DNA from 2 places in the Actinomyces wuliandei genome. Region 2 is predicted to be linked to the other one. Evidence: riboswitches for the same ligand, from Rfam matches in the RefSeq annotation. Region 2 holds a riboswitch; the other holds the start of a gene.
What was found. Region 2 has a riboswitch for S-adenosylmethionine ahead of CWS50_RS01455 (methylenetetrahydrofolate reductase). Riboswitches for the same ligand answer to the same signal wherever they lie in the genome.
Positions count from the first base shown of each region.

Region 1: it holds a riboswitch for S-adenosylmethionine, as region 2 does, so the genes downstream of both, CWS50_RS12245 (methionine ABC transporter ATP-binding protein) here and CWS50_RS01455 (methylenetetrahydrofolate reductase) in region 2, are expected to answer to the same signal.

Region 1 covers NZ_CP025227.1:2,952,354-2,961,055, reverse strand. Annotated here, with positions in the region: gene CWS50_RS12270 (hypothetical protein) at 1-624, shown strand, start outside; gene CWS50_RS12265 (amidohydrolase) at 807-2,180, shown strand; gene CWS50_RS12260 (endonuclease domain-containing protein) at 2,604-3,554, opposite strand; gene CWS50_RS12255 (arsenate reductase/protein-tyrosine-phosphatase family protein) at 3,967-4,632, shown strand; gene CWS50_RS12250 (alpha/beta hydrolase) at 4,646-5,680, opposite strand; SAM riboswitch class I at 6,012-6,101, shown strand; gene CWS50_RS12245 (methionine ABC transporter ATP-binding protein) at 6,291-7,280, shown strand; gene CWS50_RS12240 (methionine ABC transporter permease) at 7,397-8,041, shown strand; gene CWS50_RS12235 (MetQ/NlpA family ABC transporter substrate-binding protein) at 8,263-8,702, shown strand, end outside.
Region 2 covers NZ_CP025227.1:341,207-349,908, reverse strand. Annotated here, with positions in the region: gene metE (5-methyltetrahydropteroyltriglutamate--homocysteine S-methyltransferase) at 1-1,785, opposite strand, end outside; SAM riboswitch class I at 2,171-2,257, opposite strand; gene CWS50_RS01460 (hypothetical protein) at 2,372-2,644, opposite strand; gene CWS50_RS01455 (methylenetetrahydrofolate reductase) at 2,847-3,971, opposite strand; SAM riboswitch class I at 3,980-4,062, opposite strand; gene CWS50_RS01450 (alpha/beta fold hydrolase) at 4,490-5,293, shown strand; gene CWS50_RS01445 (endonuclease/exonuclease/phosphatase family protein) at 5,478-6,581, opposite strand; gene CWS50_RS01440 (PTS sugar transporter subunit IIA) at 6,861-7,370, shown strand; gene CWS50_RS01435 (PTS sugar transporter subunit IIB) at 7,372-7,824, shown strand; gene CWS50_RS01430 (PTS ascorbate transporter subunit IIC) at 7,821-8,702, shown strand, end outside.

The DNA.
Region 1 (8,702 bases), 500 kb from region 2:
GTGGAGACGGAGCCCGGTCCGACCTCGACCCCGCCGGGCTGGGTCGAGCACGTGGAGACCGGAACCCTGACACACGGCGGGCGGCTCCTGCACCTCAGAGCGGCCTCTCCCTCGGGCCGCCGTGCCGTCAACAACCCTGGTTCGGGAATGCCGGTAGCCCTCGGGGAGCCGCTGAGCGTCGAGCAGGCCATGGAGGGCGACTTTGACCTGGTGGGCTTTGGCATCCACGTCGGTCGCTGCATGCTGCGGGCAGCCCGTGACGGCGGGATCCTGGTCTTCGCCCTGCGTGCTCCCAGGGACCCCGAGCCGCACCACCTGCTGTCCGTTCCCGCTGAGGCTGACGACCGCGCGGTGATGACCTTCCACCTGGGCACGTTGCTGGACATGGAGGGCGGGGCGTGGGAGAAGGCGACTCGTTCGGGGGAGATGACGTTGCTGGACCTGACCGTCCCCTACTCCGACCTGGTGGCCGACCTTGGCCGGGAGGGCCAGGGGGGACAGGGAGGAGAGGAGAGGCTCGACGCGGACAAGGTGCTGGAGATGGCCCAGCCTGCTGTGCAGTGCCTGCTCAGGCCGGGATTCCCCTTCGCCCTGGGCGCCTCCATCCTCCTGCCTGAGGGCTGAGCACTGCTACGTGGGCAGTCGCCCGCGAGGGCGACACCAGCCCGCAGACGGTGAGCGCCCCTGTGTGGGTGGGGCTCCGGCCTGGCGCCTGCCGGGACTGCTGCCACGAGACCCGCCCCTGTGCTGCGGGCGGGACAGTCATCAAGTCCCGTAAAACCTCCGTTTCCGGCATCATAGGGGGTATGCGTGATCTCTCTGTCCCCACCGTTCCCTCACGATCCGTCCAGACGCGTATGGCCCAGGAGACCGTCGAGCGCCAGGCTGCAGCGGGGGCTGCCGCCTGCCTCCCGGAGGGCGTTGGTGCTCCGTCGGTCCTGAGGCGACGGTTGAGGGAGGCTGTGGAGGCGCTCGGCCCGGAGCTGGTCGCGCTGTCCCACGACATCCACGAGCATCCTGAGACCGGCTACCAGGAGTACCACGCTGTTGCGGCTGTGGCCGACCTTCTGCGTCGTCACGACCTGGAGCCCCAGGTTGGCGTCTACGGCATGGACACGGCACTGAGGGCGCAAGCGGGGCGGACGGGCGCCTGTGCCCCGACGATCGCGATCCTGTGTGAGTACGATGCCCTGCCCGGCATCGGTCACGGCTGCGGCCACAACGTCATGTGCGCCAGCTCAGTGGGCGCGTTCCTCGCGCTGGCGACCCTGGACCGGGAGGGTCAGGAGGGGCAGGAGCGGTCGGGTCTGCTGCCGGGGTGCGTCGTGCTGCAGACCACCCCGGCGGAGGAGAACTCGACCGCCAAGGAGGTCCTGGCCACCCGAGGCATGTTGGACGGCGTCGGTGCCGCTGTCCAGACCCACTCTTACGCCGCCGACGTCACACGTCAGACCTGGCTGGGGGTGCGGCGCCTGAGCGTCGTGTTCCACGGGGTACCTGCCCACGCCTCCTCCCAGCCGTTCATGGGGCGTAACGCGCTGGACGCTGCCACCCTGGCCCTCACCGGGTTCGGTCTGCTGCGCCAGCACATGCTGCCCATGGACCGCCTCCACGCCGTGGTGGTGGACGGCGGCGAGGTCGCCAACGTCATCCCGGAGCGCGCTGAGCTGGCCGTCATGGTGCGCTCGAAGTACCCCGAGACTCTCAAGGAGATCGTCACCCGGGTGGAGGAGGTGCTGTACGGGGCGGCGCTCATGACCGGTACGGGCGTGGAGATCAGCACCGACCCGTTCACCAACGAGATGCCGGTGCGTGACAACGTCCCGCTCCTGGAGTCGTGGGTGCGCTCCCAGCGCGAGCGGGGCCGTGACCCTCTGCCTGCTGGTGTGCTCAGCGAGACGATTGCCGCTGGGACGGACTTTGGCAACATCTCCCAGCGTGTGCCCGGGATCCACCCGCTTGTCAAGGTGACCGAGGGGCCTGACGTCGCGCTTCACACACGTCAGATGGCGGAGGCTGCTGCCTCGCCCGCCGGGGACGCGGCTGTGGTGGACGGGGCCTATGGGCTGGCTGCAGTGTCCCTGGACTGGCTGTGCGACGCCGGTTTGCGCGAGGCGGTCCAAGCAGACTTCGAGGCCAGCGGCGGTGTCGTGGACGTGGAGGGGTTCTGGGCGAGGTAGGTGGCGGGCCAGCGGGGAACGCTGGTCCCGGTCAGGTAGAGGTCCTGGTGGTGAGTACGCCCTGGTCTGCTGGTCGGGAGTGCCTCCCTGGTTCTGCCTGGACGCCTCCCCCCCCCCCCCAGTAGTTGCACATCTTCGTGCGGATGCGGGAGGTCAGGCAGGTGGGACGGCCGAGGAGACCGCAGGATGCCCATACGCTGGAACTTGGAGGCGGGGGTGAAGATGTGCAGACTCAGGCGTGGTGCACATCTTCACGTTGGTTTGCCTACGCCCAGCTGAACGGCGGCCCGGGACGTCGCGGACCATGGCCTAGGCGGTGAGCAGAGGGCGGGTGAAGATGTGCAGGTCCGGGGGAGCTCTGGGTGCCTGGTCGAGGGCGGATTCCGGGCGTACCCCGGTACGGAGCAGTGGGAGCGACTGGGGTCACAGTCGACAGACGCTGGGGGTCCTAGGAGGGGTAAGAGGCTCGAGGCCTGCTACGCCGGCCAGCGCGGCCCGCACCAGGCCAACAACCTGTTCCCGGCCTGCCATCACGTGCTCGTAGGCCATCCTTAGTGGGATGATCCCGCGGGCAAGCAGTGCCTGGTCCCGCTCGTGGTCGATGCGGATCTGCGTGGGTGTGTGGTGGTACCCGAACCCGTCGGTCTCCACGTCGAGCACCTCCTCCACCAGGAGGTCCAGCTCGCCCACACCATCAATGACCACACCTGCGCGAACCCGCATCCCGGCCTCGCGCAGGTAGGTACGCGCTATCGTCTCCAGGATGGAGCGCGCGTGGGCATCGCCCTGGGTGAGCAGGCGGCGGGCGTGTGCTGCGCGCTGGCCCGTGAGCAGGTCCCTCACCTGGTCAACGGTGACATGTTGCTGGTTCAGTGCTGAGTCAAGGATGGCCAGGGAGTCCAGGTCCTCCACGTCCGGGCACATCAGTGCCCTGGCCACGGTCTCTACCGGGGTGACTACCGGGAGGCCCTCCACCGTGGCCGGTGTCAGGTGCCGCTCCCGGTGGATGCGTACGGCCCGCGTCGGACGGGAGCGGGTGCTGCGGATCCCGTGGTTGTGCCGTAGCGCCAGGTGGGTGCGTACGGGGGCGTCACGTGTTGGGTAGCCGTAGACCCGGGCCGCGCTCACACAGGTCAGGTAGCCCCGGAATCGGCGGGCTGCTACCGCGCGACGGTCGGCGCCGGGCAGCTGGTAGAAGCTGCGCGCGGAGCGGATGAGGAGACCCAGATCGGCAGCAGCGCGCAGTGCTGCCAGGTCGGTGGCCGAGTGCGGGATCTCGTCAAGGTAGGCGGCTCCCCCGGCCTGTGTGATGGTGGCGATCACAGGGTGCGAGGTGAGGTCGATGGGCTTGCCCTGCGTGGGTTGAGAAGTCACTTTCATAGTGTTTAAGACGATTTGATCGTGTTTCAAATTGTTCTAAGCGTCTGTGGATACCTCCGTTCTCTCCCCTGTGTTGCACATCTTCGCAGCCTCAGCCCTGGGGCTGGTGGCAGACAGCCTTGCAGTCCTGCGGTCCGTGCTACCGGAGACGTCGCGACGTGGTCTGATGATGTGCAGCAGCTTCCTCGCTGCACATCATCAGACCACGAGTGGGGCCAGGAGGCCCGGAAGTCTGCGACTGGTACACTCCTTGCGGGTCCTGGGGCGGCCGAAGATGTGCAGCAGGGAGGTTGGCCAGGCGACGACCGGCAGACATAAGGGCACGGGAGACAATGAAGTCATGACTGTCTCAAGCACACCTGTTGCCCTTCCGCCACCCCAGACTGACGGCCTGTACCAGGTCATGCTGGTCTGCACCGGCAATATCTGCCGTTCCGCCATGGCAAGGGTGGTGCTGTGCGACCGCCTCGCTGCAGTAGGGGTGGCCAAGGGGCCGGGTGGCGGAGGCGCGGCCCTGCCCGCCCCCTCCGACCGGTTGCCTGGCTCCGGCCGACCGGGCCCGTCCCGGTCGGCCGCCTCCCCGCACACTGACTCGTGGCGGGCACCCGTGGCCGGGACCAGTGTCGTGCTCCTGTCGGCAGGCATCTCCGACGAGGAGCGCGGCAACCCTATTGACCCCCGGGCGCGGCGCGTGCTGACCGAGGCGGGCTACACCAGCCCGGAGGCCTCCGAGGCCATCGCGACCCACCGTGCCCGCCGCATCAGCGACGCTGAGATCACAGGCAGCGACCTCCTCCTGGCCATGACCGCCCACCACTGGCGTGAGCTGCGGCGCCGGGGTGAGCGCCTGGGCGCCGACCTCTCGCGTGTGATGATGTACCGGGCGTTGGATCCTGAGGTGTCGCTTGACCACTCGGGCGCGTCGCCGGTACCCGGTACCGCCGCGGTCCCGGAGGTGGTACCGGACCTTCCTGATCCCTGGTACGGGTCCGTGGAGGACTTTGCCGACACTCTCCAGGTGGTTGAGCGTGTCAGCGACGGGCTGGCTGCACGGCTGCGGTCCTGGACCTGAGGCTGCCGGGCGCTCAGCCCAGCCGGGCGTGCAGCCACTCGGTGACGGAGGCCAGGTACTGTGCCCGGGCGGCGGGCCGGGACAGCGCCAGGTCGTGGACTCCCTCGGGGATCTGGCAGACCGTCACGTCCGGTCCCAGGAAGGGTGCGCGTGCCAGCATCTGCTCCACTGACAGCACGATGTCGCTGCGCTGGGCCTCCTCGACCGTCGGTGGTATCCGCCCGGTGGTCGTCGAGCAGCACAGCAGGACAGGCTCCTGGATGCCCGGGCCGTGGTGTACCTCGCGGTGCAGACGGCGGACCGCTGTCAGGAAGCCGGCGCGTGCCGGGAAGGACACTGCTGGCTTGAGGGCCAGGTCCCAGTCCCAGGTTCCCTCCCAGCGCTGGTGCAGAGCACGTACGTAGATGTCGACGGCGCCGGGCCCGTACCCCGCGCTGCGGGGGTCGGGGATGACCCGGTCGGGGTCGTGACGGGACAGGAGGTCCACGAAGGCGGTTCCGTAGGAGCGCATGAACGCGGAGGCCTGGAGGTCCAGCCAGGGCGAGTTGAGGACCACGGCCTGCACTGTGGCCGGGTGGTCGGCCGCCCAGATGACTGCCTGCAGGCCACCGGTGGAGTGCCCGTTGAGGACCACGGTGTCGTGCCTGTGCTCGGAGCGGATGATGTGCAGCGCCCTGGCGATCTCCTCGTCGTGGACGCGGAGGTCGCGCACGCTGTGGGGGTGTGGGTGCCCGGCCCCGGCCCGGGCGCAGGAGCGCAGCTCAAGGGCGTAGAACTCGTAGCCCGCCTCCAGGTAGGTCTGGGCCAGGTGGGTCTGGAAGAAGTAGTCGCTGTGGCCGTGGATGTAGAGCACGGCCTTGGCGTGTCGCGGCGCGCCCTCCTGCCCGGCCTGGTGCTGGTGGACCAGGACGGCGTGGTGGGCGCCGGGCGCCTTCCGGGGTGACTCCTGGACAGGGACGCGCCGGGCCACCCACGGGTCTCCCAGGATGTCAGGTGTGACACTCTCAGCGAGGGAGTCGGCGGCGGACGAGGACGGTTCGGGACTCATAGCGTGATCCAAGCACAGTCCTCGACGTGCGGAGGCGTCGCGGGGGGTGTGCCCGCTTGCGGGATGTCCTTCTGCGGGCGGGCGCAGGGCAGCGGCCGCCTGGGGAGGGTCGAGTGGCAGGGAGGGCCAGGCGTCTGGTTCTGCGCACGGCAGTGCCCAGGCGGGGAGGGCGCCGCCGAGGAGCCACACCCTGCCGTAGAGGCCGGACGTGCAGTGCCCAGGCGGGGAGGGCGCAGCCTGGTCGTGGGGCGGACGTGTGCGCCGTGGCATGGGTGCGGGAGCCCTGAGGGTGTCAGCTTGCCCTCGGGGTCCGGGGTGCGTAACGTATGACCGACCATCCAGAGCAGCCGAGAGACCTGGCTCGCTGACGTTGCAGCAACCCCCTTCGCGGTGCGGGTGCTTCCGCCAGGACCGATGGAGGTAGGTAGTGAGCGGACCAGCTGTGAGCCCCCCGGACGACAGGTCAGCCCACCGGAAGGGGTCTGGTGGCTCCAGCCAGGCTGGGAGGCGTGGTGGGCAGACAGCCCCCGGCCCCCGGGAGGCTGCAGGTGCGTCCCTGTCCTCTGTGTCTTCAACCCCCGGGGAGGACGCCCCGGCGTCGCCCGACCCGATGATCTCGCTGAAGGACGTCCGCAAGGTCTACCGCCTGCGTGCAGGGGTGGAGGTGCGTGCCCTGGACGGGCTGAGCCTCGACGTCGCCCCCGGGACCATCCACGGCATCGTCGGGACCTCCGGGGCGGGCAAGTCCACGCTGGTGCGCTGCCTGACCTCCTTGGAGCGTCCCACTGAGGGACGTATCCGTGTCGCCGGGCAGGACATGACCTCCCTGTCCGCCCGCCAGCTGCGTGAGGCCCGCCGTCGCATCGGGATGGTTTTCCAGCACGCCAACCTCCTGGACCAGCGCACCACGGCGCAGAACATCGCCTACCCCCTGGCCCTGGCGGGTGTGCCCAGGGGGCAGCGCCGCCAGACTGTTGAGCGCATGCTTGAGCTCGTGGGGCTGGCTGACCGGGGTGCCTCCTACCCGGCTCAGCTCTCCGGCGGCCAGAAGCAACGCGTCGGTATCGCCCGGGCGCTGGCCGACGACCCCGACGTCCTGCTGTGCGACGAGCCCACCTCCGCCCTGGACCCGGAGACCACGCGCTCTATCCTGGGGCTCATCAGGGACGTGCGTGACGCCCTGGGCCTGACCGTCATCATCATCACCCACGAGATGAGCGTGGTCCGCCAGGTCTGTGACGCGGTGAGCCTGCTGGAGGCGGGCCGGGTCGTGGAGGGCGGCCGCCTGGAGGACGTCGTGCTGGACACATCCTCCCGGCTCTCCCGTGAGGTGGTTCCTCTCCCCGCCGTCCCTGAGGCTGCTCGCGCCTCCGGGGACGCGGTCCTTGACGTGTGCGTCACGGCGCACCCGGGCGAGCCGGCGGCGGTCGCCCTGATGTCGATGGTCGCCGAGCTGGGCGGGGACATCGCCTCCGGGGTCTTTGAGACGGTCGGCGCGGCCCAGATCGGCCGTCTGGCCGTGACCGTTCCCGCTGCCCAGGCGTCGCGCTGTGTCACCGCGTTGCGCCAGGCCGGTATTACTGCGGAGGTACGAGCGTGAGTCTTCTTGTGGGTGTCTCTGCTGCCGCGCACGGCTCCACGCAGGCGGCCCTGGGTGTGCTGGGCCCTGCGGTCCTGGCCGCCAGCAGACAGGACCAGACGTGGCAGAACAACCCGGTGTTCGAGCGCAGGCTCCTCAGTGCGGTCACCGAGACGATGCAGATGACCCTTGTCTCAGGGTTCCTGACAGTCGTCCTGGGGCTGCTCCTGGGACTGGCGCTGGTGACGACGGGCACGCGTGGCCAGCACCGCAACCGTCCTCTCTACGAGGTCCTCTCCTTCGTGGTCAACGTCGGGCGCTCCATGCCCTTCATCATCCTCATGGTCGCTATCGCCTCCCTGACGCGGCTGATCGTGGGCACCTCCCTGGGCTGGCAGGCCGTCTGCGTCCCGCTGACCATCGGGGCGATCCCCTTCTACGCGCGCCTGGTGGAGACGGCGGTCAACAACGTGGACCACGGCAAGGTTGAGGCGGCTCTCATGATGGGGGCCTCCGGGACCCAGATCACCTGGGGGGTGCTGGTCCGAGAGGCGCTGCCCACCCTCATCCAGTCGGCCACGGTGACCCTGATCGCCCTCCTGGGCTACACCGCCATGGCGGGCACCATCGGGGGCGGGGGGCTGGGGGACCTTGCCATCCAGTACGGCTACAACCGCAGCATGTCCGACGTCATGGTCGTCTCCGTCGTCCTGATCCTGCTGATCGTCGCTGCCATCCAGCTGGTTGGCGACATGCTCAGCCGGCTGGTGGACCACCGCTGAGGAACCACCAGCCGGAGGAACGGCGAGCCGTCTGGGGCCTGGGCCGCTGCCGGGGGCTGACGCCCCACTCACGGCAGTGACCGCCCGGCACCCCGGTACGGCACCCGACCTCGGCGGCGGTCGGCCTGTGCGGGCGACTGCCTACCTGACACCCTGCAGCTGCCGTGGCCAGGGCCTTGTCGGCCTGGGACCCACGGCTCGCACCCGAAAGGACCTCTCACATGTCTTCCATTTCTCCTGTCTCCCCCGGGCGCCGCGTGGGGACGGCTCCGGACACGTCGCCCGGCCTGACCCGTCGTGCCTTCTCCACCGGGCTCGTCGTGGCTGTCGGGGCGACCCTGGCCGCCTGCGGCAGCAGCTCGGGGCCGGTCCCCGGTACCGAGGAGCAGGGCGACGACGTCGTCATCTCGGTCGGGGCCACGCCCGTCCCCCACGTGCAGATCCTGCAGTACGTCCAGGACAACCTGGTGGAGGGCAGTGGCATCAGCCTGGACATCGTGGAGATCAACGACTACCAGACGCCGAACACCTCCCTCAACGATGGCGACCTGGCCGCCAACTTCTACCAGACCCCCAACTTCCTGGAGCAGCAGATTGACGAGAAGGGGTACGACTTCGTCAGTATCGCCGACGTCCACATCGAGCCCCTGGGCCTGTACTC
Region 2 (8,702 bases):
CCAGGCCATGATGGTCACCGGGCCGGTGAGCATGCCCTTGAGCGGCCGCTCGGTCAGCGACTGCGCGTAGGAGGACCAGGCCACCGTCATCGGCGCGGGGCGCACCACGTCACCCCACAGGACGGAGGGACGGGTGCAGCGCGACCCGTAGGACTGGACCCACCCGTGCTCGGTGGTGGCAAAACCGTCCAGGAGCTCGGCGAAGTACTGGACCATGTCGTTGCGCTCGGCCTCGCCGTGGACCAGGACGTCCAGGCCGATCTCCTCCTGGAGACGCACTACCGAGGCGATCTCGGCGCGCATCGCCTCCTCGTAGGCGGCCTGGTCGAGCTCGCCGCGCCGGTAGGCGGCACGCGCCCGGCGGATCTGGGAGGTCTGGGGGAAGGAGCCGATAGTGGTCGTGGGCAGGACGGGCAGGCCCAGACGCGCCTGCTGGGCTACCTGACGCTCGGCGTAGGGGGCGCGGGTGCGGTCCGCCTCGGTGACCGCAGCCACCGCCTGACGGACCTCCGGCCGACTGACCCCCGGGTGGGCGGCACGCTCAGCCCGCAGACGGGCGTCCTCGGCCAGCTCGGCGGCCACCGCCTCACGCCCCTGTGCCAGCCCCCGGGCAAGCACCTGCACCTCACCCACCTTCTGGTCGGCGAAGGCCAGCCAGGAACGGATCTCCGGGTCAAGGGAGGTCTCCCGCTCGACGTCGTGAGGCACGTGCAGCAGCGAGGTGGAAGTGGTCACAGTCACCGGCGTGCCCGGGGGCAGGGCGTCACGCAGCCGCTCCAGGGTGGTCAGGGCGGCGTCCAGGTCAGTGCGCCAGATGTTGCGCCCGGAGACCACCCCGGCCGCCACAGCCTTCCCCTCCAGGGCCGCCAGGTCCGCTGGCGCTGGCAGGTCCCCGGCCACCAGGTCCAGGCCGACTGCGTCCACGGGCGTGGCTCCCAGGACGGGCAGGGCCTCGCCCAGGGAGCCGTAGGAGCCCGCCACCAGCAGGCGGGGCCGCTCCACGACCGCCCCCAGCCAGGTGTAGGCGTCACGAACGGCCTCCAGCACCCGGGTGCGCTCCACGGCCCAGGAGTCGCTGGCCAGGGCGGGCTCGTCGAGCTGGACCCACTGGGCGCCAGCCTCGTACAGGTCCATGAGGAGGTGGCCGTAGGCGTCGATGACGTCGCCCAGGCGGTCCAGGGGGGTGAAGCCGGGGGCGGCGTCGTCACTGGGCTTGGCCAGCAGCAGGTAGGTGACCGGGCCGACGACGACCGGGCGCGGGAGGGTGCCTGCGGCCACGGCCTCACGCACCTGGTCGGCGAGGCCGGTCGTGCCAGCGGCAGCCGAGCCGACATAGCGAATGGGGGTGTCCTGGTCGATCTCGGGGACCAGGTAGTGGTAGTTGGAGTCCAGCCACTTGGTCATCTCCAGGGCGGGTCGGTCTCCCTCCCCACGAGCCAGTGTGAAGTAGCCGTCCAGGTCCAGGCCGCCGTGCTCGTCGCGCAGGTCGCGGAAGCGGGCGGGGACCGCACCCAGGGCGGCGGTGACGTCGAGGACCTGGTCGTAGAGGGTGGAGTCGGCCGGGACGGCGGAGGGGGCGTCCAGGCCCAGGGCGGCCAGGCGGGTGCGGGTGGCCTGGCGCAGGCTGGCGGTGGCCTCACGCAGGTCCGCAGCGGTGGCAGTCCCCTTCCAGTAGGACTCCACGGCGCGCTTGAGCTCGCGGTCGGGGCCGATGCGTGGGTAGCCGAGGACAGTAGCCGCAGGCAGCGGGGCGGGTGCGGTGGGCTGGGTAGCAGAGGCGCTCATGAGGGTCTCCTTGCGGGGCGGGGTACGAACGAGGATGCGGTGGGCGGCGCCCGGTAGCGGGCAGGCGACGAGGACAGCGGCCCGGGGCAGGGGCGGCGCGGGAAGCGCGTCGGCAGGTGTGCCTCCCCGGGAGTCGCCGGGAGCGGTCTCCAGGGAGCCGGTGCGCAGAGCCGACCAGCGCAGTGCTCAGGGCGGGTCAGCAGCACTGTCTCAGTGCTGCCTGCCACTGTTCGGCACTGCTGGGGCTGCTCTCCTGGTTCCGGGCGTCCGGGCGCGGCGGCGTCAGGTCCTCGCCGCCCCGGGCATTCGGTCACCGGGGGCAGGCGTGGTTCGCGGCGCGAGCGCACCCGGGACGTCGGTGCTGGGTAGCCTGAGCAGCATCGCCTCTCCATCGGTCGTGGCGGAAGCACCCTGCCGGGGCGGGTTGCTGCGGCGTCACCGAGCCACGTCTCTCAGCCGCTCTGGATAGAAGGTCCGGACCGGACCTAACTGGACCGGGCAACCCTACCCCAGCCGCGCCGACCACGGAGCCGCGTCCGGACAGTGGACAGTGGTGGAGGGGTGACCGGTCAGCTGACGGGGCGGATCAGTGCAAGCGCGCCGCACGGGCCCGGTAGTAGACATAGGCAGCCGCGACAAGGACTGACAGCCCGGCAGCACCCCGGACGTGGGGGACAAAGTTCAACACCGGCAAGCCGTTCACCTCGGTAGGCCACGCCGTGTACACCCACGGGACCGACACCGGCACGTCAGCGACAAGGACGACAAGAGCGGCCCCGACGCACAGCAGGAACACACTACAGGCACCGAGAACAAGGCCGGCCACGACCAACGAGGCCGCCCGGAGGACAGAGGACATGAGCACCTCCTTGTCACCTCAGTGACATGACATGAGCGCCAACCGCCCTTCCATGGTAACACCGCAGCATCATTACCTCGGGCAGCCCCGACGGGCAGCCCCGGTTCCGTCTCTATGACAGGGAGACAGTCTGCGCTCATATACGTCTCGTCCCCCACGGTCGTCCCCACGACCCGGCTCTGCCCACCCAACAGCCCCCTCCCTACCAGGCAGAGGGGCGCCGGTCCCCGCCGGGAGTGGCGTTGAGGTAGGCCAGGTCCACCTCGTGCTGGGTCTCCAGGTCGGGCTCCTGCCCCCGGAAGATCCCTCCCAGGCGCAGGTGGGAGACGACGTCGAGCGCGGGCCGGGTCCGGTTGAAGGTGTAGAGGTGCACGCCGGGGGCACCGCCGTCGAGCACCTGGGTGGCCAGGCGCAGGGTGGCGTCGATCCCCGCCGCCACGGCCTGGGCACCCTCGGCCCGGCTCAGGGTGGCGCTCAGGTCGGCCGGGACCCGCACGCCGGTCAGCGACTCCAGGCGGGTCAGGCGGCGCAGGTCGGTCAGGGGGATGATGCCGGGAAGGACCGGCATGGTCACCCCGCTGTAGGAGGCGGCGCGCGACAGCGACAGGTAGTCCTGCGCGTCGTAGAAGACCTGGGTGATGGCCATGTCGGCACCCGCCTCCTGCTTGGCGGCCAGGACCTCCACCTCAGCCCCCAGGTCCTCGCAGGCGGGGTAGGCGGCCACGGCCACCTGCAGGTGCCGGGCGCCGTCACCGAAGTACTCGTCCTCGACCTCGCGGATCACGCGTACCAGGTCGCTGGCGTAGCGCAGCTCACCGGGGACGTCGCTCGCCCTGGTCCCGCGCGGAGGGTCGCCCCGCAGCGCCAGGAAGCGGCGCACCCCCAGGCCCAGGAAGAGGCGCACGATCTCCACCACGTCGCGCCTGCGGTAGCCGATGCACGTGAGGTGGGCCATGAGCGGCACCCGGCTGGTGGCCAGCACGTGGGTGACGACGTCCTCAGCCGGGTTGTGCTCCCGCACCGCACGCACCCCCGGGCCGCCGTCAGGGTCGGGCGCGAAGGTGGGCCGGTAGGTGACCGAGACGAAGTCGGGGAGCACCCCCAGCAGCCGGTCCAGCGCCCCCCACGTCTGCGAGGCGTGGACGCCGGGGCGGGGAGGGAAGAGCTCCAGGGACAACGAGGGCAGCCCCGCCGGGGCCGGCGCGGCACCGACGGCACCTGGGGACGCAGCCCGCTCGGGCGCGAAAGACCCCGCTGCGGGTAGGGGTGGCCCGGTCACGGGAGCCCGGTCTGCGTCATGCTGGTCCAGTCGGTCCAATCGGTCCATGGTGCGGTCCTCCATCGGTCCTGGCGGAAGCACCCGGAGTGGGTTGCTGCGGCGTCACGGAGCCAGGTCTCTCAGCCACTCTAGATGGAACAGCCCAAGGGTAGACGAGCCCTGCCAGCGCCGTCACCAGGTCCGGTATCCAGGACACGGCCAGGAGCGCCGCTGCCACGCGTGCTGCACATCTTCAGCGCCCACTTGCCAGTAGCAACGCGGCACCCTTGCAGGAACTCCGCGGATCCGCCTCACACTGGTGCGCTCCAGGCAACCGAAGATGTGCGCAGCAGGTCTTGCTGCACATCTTCAGCGTCTTTCACCGCCGCCTCAGGCATCAGCACACCCGCTTTCCGCATGGTGGCCTCACGGCCACGCACCCGACCTAGCCCAAGATGTGCAGCCACCCCTCGCGCCCCGCCCTGAGCCCGCCAGAGCAGCCACAGGCTCACGCTGGAAGCGCAATTCCCCAGGACGACCTCCGCGACCTGGTGACCCGCGCCAGCTTCTGGCCTAAGCTTGTAGGCATGAGCATGGTGCGTATCGACACCCCGCGCGGTGTCACCCTGGTGGGGTCCTTCGTCCGCCCCGGCGGCACCCCGCCGCAGGTCGGCGAGGACGGCCCGGGCGAGCCCGCCCGCCGGGAGGGCGTGGTGCTGCTGGCCCACGACTTCCTCGCGGACCGCCACGGGGAGCAGGGGCGCCTGGACCTGGTCTCGGCCAGCTACCAGAAGGCAGGCCTGGCCACCCTCAGCATCGACTTCTCCGGACTGGGTGAGTCCGACGACGACGTCATCACCCTGGCCAACGAGGCTGAGGACCTGCGGGCGGTGTCCGGCTGGCTGGCCGAGCGCGGCTACACCCGCCAGGCCATCCACGCCAACGGCTTCGGCGCGACCGCCGCCCTCCTGGCCCGGCCCGAGCAGGTACGCACCGCCGTCCTGGTGGGGGCCGTGGTCGGCCCCCAGTCAGTCCTGTGGGAGCAGGTCTTCTCCCCCCACCAGCTCGACGAGCTCGCCCGCCACGGCCTGACCCGCCTGGTGGACGACAACCCGAACCCGCGCCAGTGGAACGTGCTGAGCAAGGAGACCCTCGCCGACTTCTCTATGCAGGAGCCCCACATCACCATGGCGGAGGTCCCGTGGCCGGTCCTCATGATCTACGGGGCGCTGACCCACGAGATGCCTGACACTGCAGCAGACGCCCAGAAGGGCTTCCCCCTCCTGAAAGACGGCAGCCAGCTGGTGCAGGTGCGCAAGGACCACCCGCAGGAGGCCCAGGCGGAGGTGGCCCGTCTGGGTACCGAGTGGGTGACCCGGCACCTGCGCTGAGCCGCGCCCAGGCGGGCGGCTGGGCGTCAGCCAGGGCCTCGACCTGGGTCGCAATCCGCTGAGCCGCGCCCAGGCGGGCGGCTGCCTCCACCCTGCAGGCCCCGGGCGGCCCTGGCCCACCTGCCTCTCCAGGCTGCGGGGCTCCCCGACGGAGGACCCTGCCTCCGTGGTCCCACACCGTTGTCTAGGCCTCGCCCAGACGGACCACAACGGCCCGGTGGTCCGTCTGGGGCAGCGTGAGGACCTCGCCTGACTGCCCCGCCCAGGCGGAGGTGTCCACGAGGACATGGTCAATGGTCGCCCCCAGGAGCCTGGTCCCGGTGTGGGTGGGCCAGGTCGCCAGGCCACCGATGCCCGCCTGCTCCCCCGCGCTCGTGCAGCCGTGCAGGTCACGCAGCAGGGCGTGGTCGCGGGTGGCGTTGAAGTCGCCGACCATGACCAGCCCCTCGGGCGGGTCCTGGCACAGGGCGGCTACCGTGGTCAGCGAGGACCTCCACTCCCCCATGAGCCCCGGCACCGGCGGGTAGGTGTGCACCCCGGTGATGACAGGCCCCGACCCGTCCACAGGCTCCAGCACGACCATCCCACGCCCCGCGCCCGAGGCTCCCTCCGTCTGCCGGTAGGCCCCCAGGCGCTCGGAGACGAGGACCGTTGTGGCACGCACCGGGTCGACGCCGTGCTGCGCCCCTGAGTCGTCGTCGGCGCCGTCACCGTCCTCGTCGTTCCACCCGTAGGGCGGGCTGACTGCGGTGTAGACCGTCAGCTCCCCGACCGCGCCCCGCAGCAGCCCTGCCAGCTCCTCACCGTAGGCGGCTGTCGTCTCCGGCAGGACGACGACGTCGGCCTGCACGGCCCGGGCAGCCTCGGCCACGTCTCGCACGGGTGTGCCCTCCCGCTCAGTGTTGAGGGACATGACGGTGACGGCGGCCTTGTCCGAGGGGGAGTCCGAGGTATCAAGGGGTTGCAGGGACATGCCGCGCCCCAGGAGGACGCCTCCGTGGGCGAGGGCGACAAGGACAAGGACCAGCCCGAGGGCACCGGTGCGCAGTCCGGCACGGGACGAGGAGGGTGTCGGCACAGCGCGGGACCGGGCCATCCTGCGCCGCAGGAGGGCAGCGACCAGCAGGAGGAGGCCCGGGAGCCCCCACCCGAGCGTCACGAAGGTGCGCAGTGCCACGACCTGGGCGACAAGGGGCTGCATGGTCAGAGGAGGACGCAGGCTCACCAGCGCCACGGCTGCCGCGAGCCCGACCACGCCCCATCCCAGTGCCCGAAGGTAACGACTCATGCACGACATTCAACCAGAGCTCGTGAGAAAGTCCCGGCAGCGGGAGGACCACGCGCAGTGGCCGCGGTCTCACGGCCGCCCCAGGACAGCCCCTGGGCCAGCCGCCCCCGCCCGCCTTCCGCCTGAGCGCCCTGAGGCGGAAGGAGACGTGCTGGCCCACCTCAGACGCGGGCGCGGATACTCGCAGTGCATCAACCACGAGCCACGCGGGCCAGGAGCCGAGCACAGTCATCGGCCAGCTACTGGGCACGGCCCCTGTCCGCGTCACGGAGCCAAGCCATGGACAGCACACTGACCGACCTCATCACCGACGACCGTGTCGTCATCCGCCAGCGGGCCTGTGGCTGGCGCCAGGCCATCACGCTCGCCGCCGAGCCGCTGGTGGCCGACGGCTCCGTCTCACGTGCCTACGTCCGCTCCATGATCCGCTCCGTGGAGACATACGGCCCCTACATCGTCCTGGCCCCCCACACCGCCCTGGCCCACGCCCGCCCCGACGGCGAGGTCCACCGACAGGCCATGAGCCTGCTCACCCTGTCCGAGCCTGTGGTCTTCGGCCACGAGGACAACGACCCGGTGTCCCTCGTGTTCTGCCTGGCAGCCGTAGACAGCGCCTCCCACCTGGCAGCCCTGCAGCAGTTCGTGTCCCTGGTCACCGACGTCACACGGCTGAGGCTCCTGGTCGCAGCGAGAACCGTCACCGAGCTCCAGCAGGCCCTCCGCCACGGGCACGGCTCACCCACCACGGCAACGACAGCCACCGGCAGCCAACGACAAAGGAGTACCTGACATGGCACGTTCCGCCCGCACGGCCGACACACCCAGGAAGCCCGACATCTACTTCATCTGCGGGGCCGGCCTGGGCTCCAGCCTCGCCTGCCAGATGGAGGCCGAGGAGGTCCTCCGCCAGGCCGACCTGCCCGCCAACCTCCACCACGACGGAGTCTCCGGCCTGCCCGGTGTCCAGGCCGACATCATCGTCTCGGCGGAGAACTTCCGACCTGTGATCGAGAAGCACGGTCCCGACCCCTCGATCACCCTCGTGTTCCTTCACAACGTCGTGGACAAGGAGGAGATCCGCGACCGGCTCGTCCCCGTCGTCACAGCGTTTGTCACAACGTTGCGGGACGGCCGCCGTGACCAGGGCGCTCACAGGTCACCGGGTACCGGGCCGGGAACGGTCCTCTCCGAGGCCAGCACGTCCGCCACCCCGCCCTCCACGACCCAGGAGCCCCGGCCATGAGCGCCCTGGGCTGGGTCATCTCCAACATCTTGACCCAGGCCGGGATCGTCATCGCCCTCATCGCGATGCTCGGCCTGGTCCTGCAGGGCAAGGGGGTGGGTGCCACCGTCGTCGGCACCTTCAAGACCCTTCTGGGCTTCTACGTCCTGGCCGCCGGCTCGGCGATCCTGGTGGACACCCTGACCTACTTCGGGACCGTGTTCCAGGCAGCCTTCAACATGACCGGTGTGGTGCCCAGCATTGAGGCGGTCAACGGCTACGCCACCAACAACCTCCACCTGGGCGGCCAGATCGCCCTGGCCTTCCTGGGGATCTTTGTGGTCAACATCCTCCTGGCCCGCCTCACCCCGTGGAAGTACATCTTCCTCACCGGGCAGGCACTGCTGTGGATGGCCACCATGACCGTGGTCCTGGGGCACACCGCCGGGCTGCGCGGCTTCTGGCTCATCGCGGCCGCCAGCCTGGTGGGCGGGGCCTTCGCGGTGGGTATGCCCGCCGCCGCCCAGCCGGTCGTGCGACGGATCACCGGCAACGACGCCATCGCCCTGGGGCACTTCTGCACCATCGGCTACCTGGTCGAGGCCGGGGTGGCCTGGCTGGTGCGCAGGCGGGGCACGGACAGGCAGCCCTCCACCGAGGAGGTCACGCTGCCCCGCTCCCTGGAGTTCCTCCAGGACACCTACATGTCCCTGGCGGTGGTCATGGTACCGCTGTACCTCGTCACCGCCGCCTTCGCCGGCGCGGGTCCCGTGGCCGGACAGACCGGGGACATGAACCACATGGTGCACGCCTTCATCCAGGCGGTGCAGTTCGTGGTCGGCGTCTACATCCTCATGGCCGGCGTGCGCCTCCTGCTGGGAGAGATCGTCCCCGCCTTC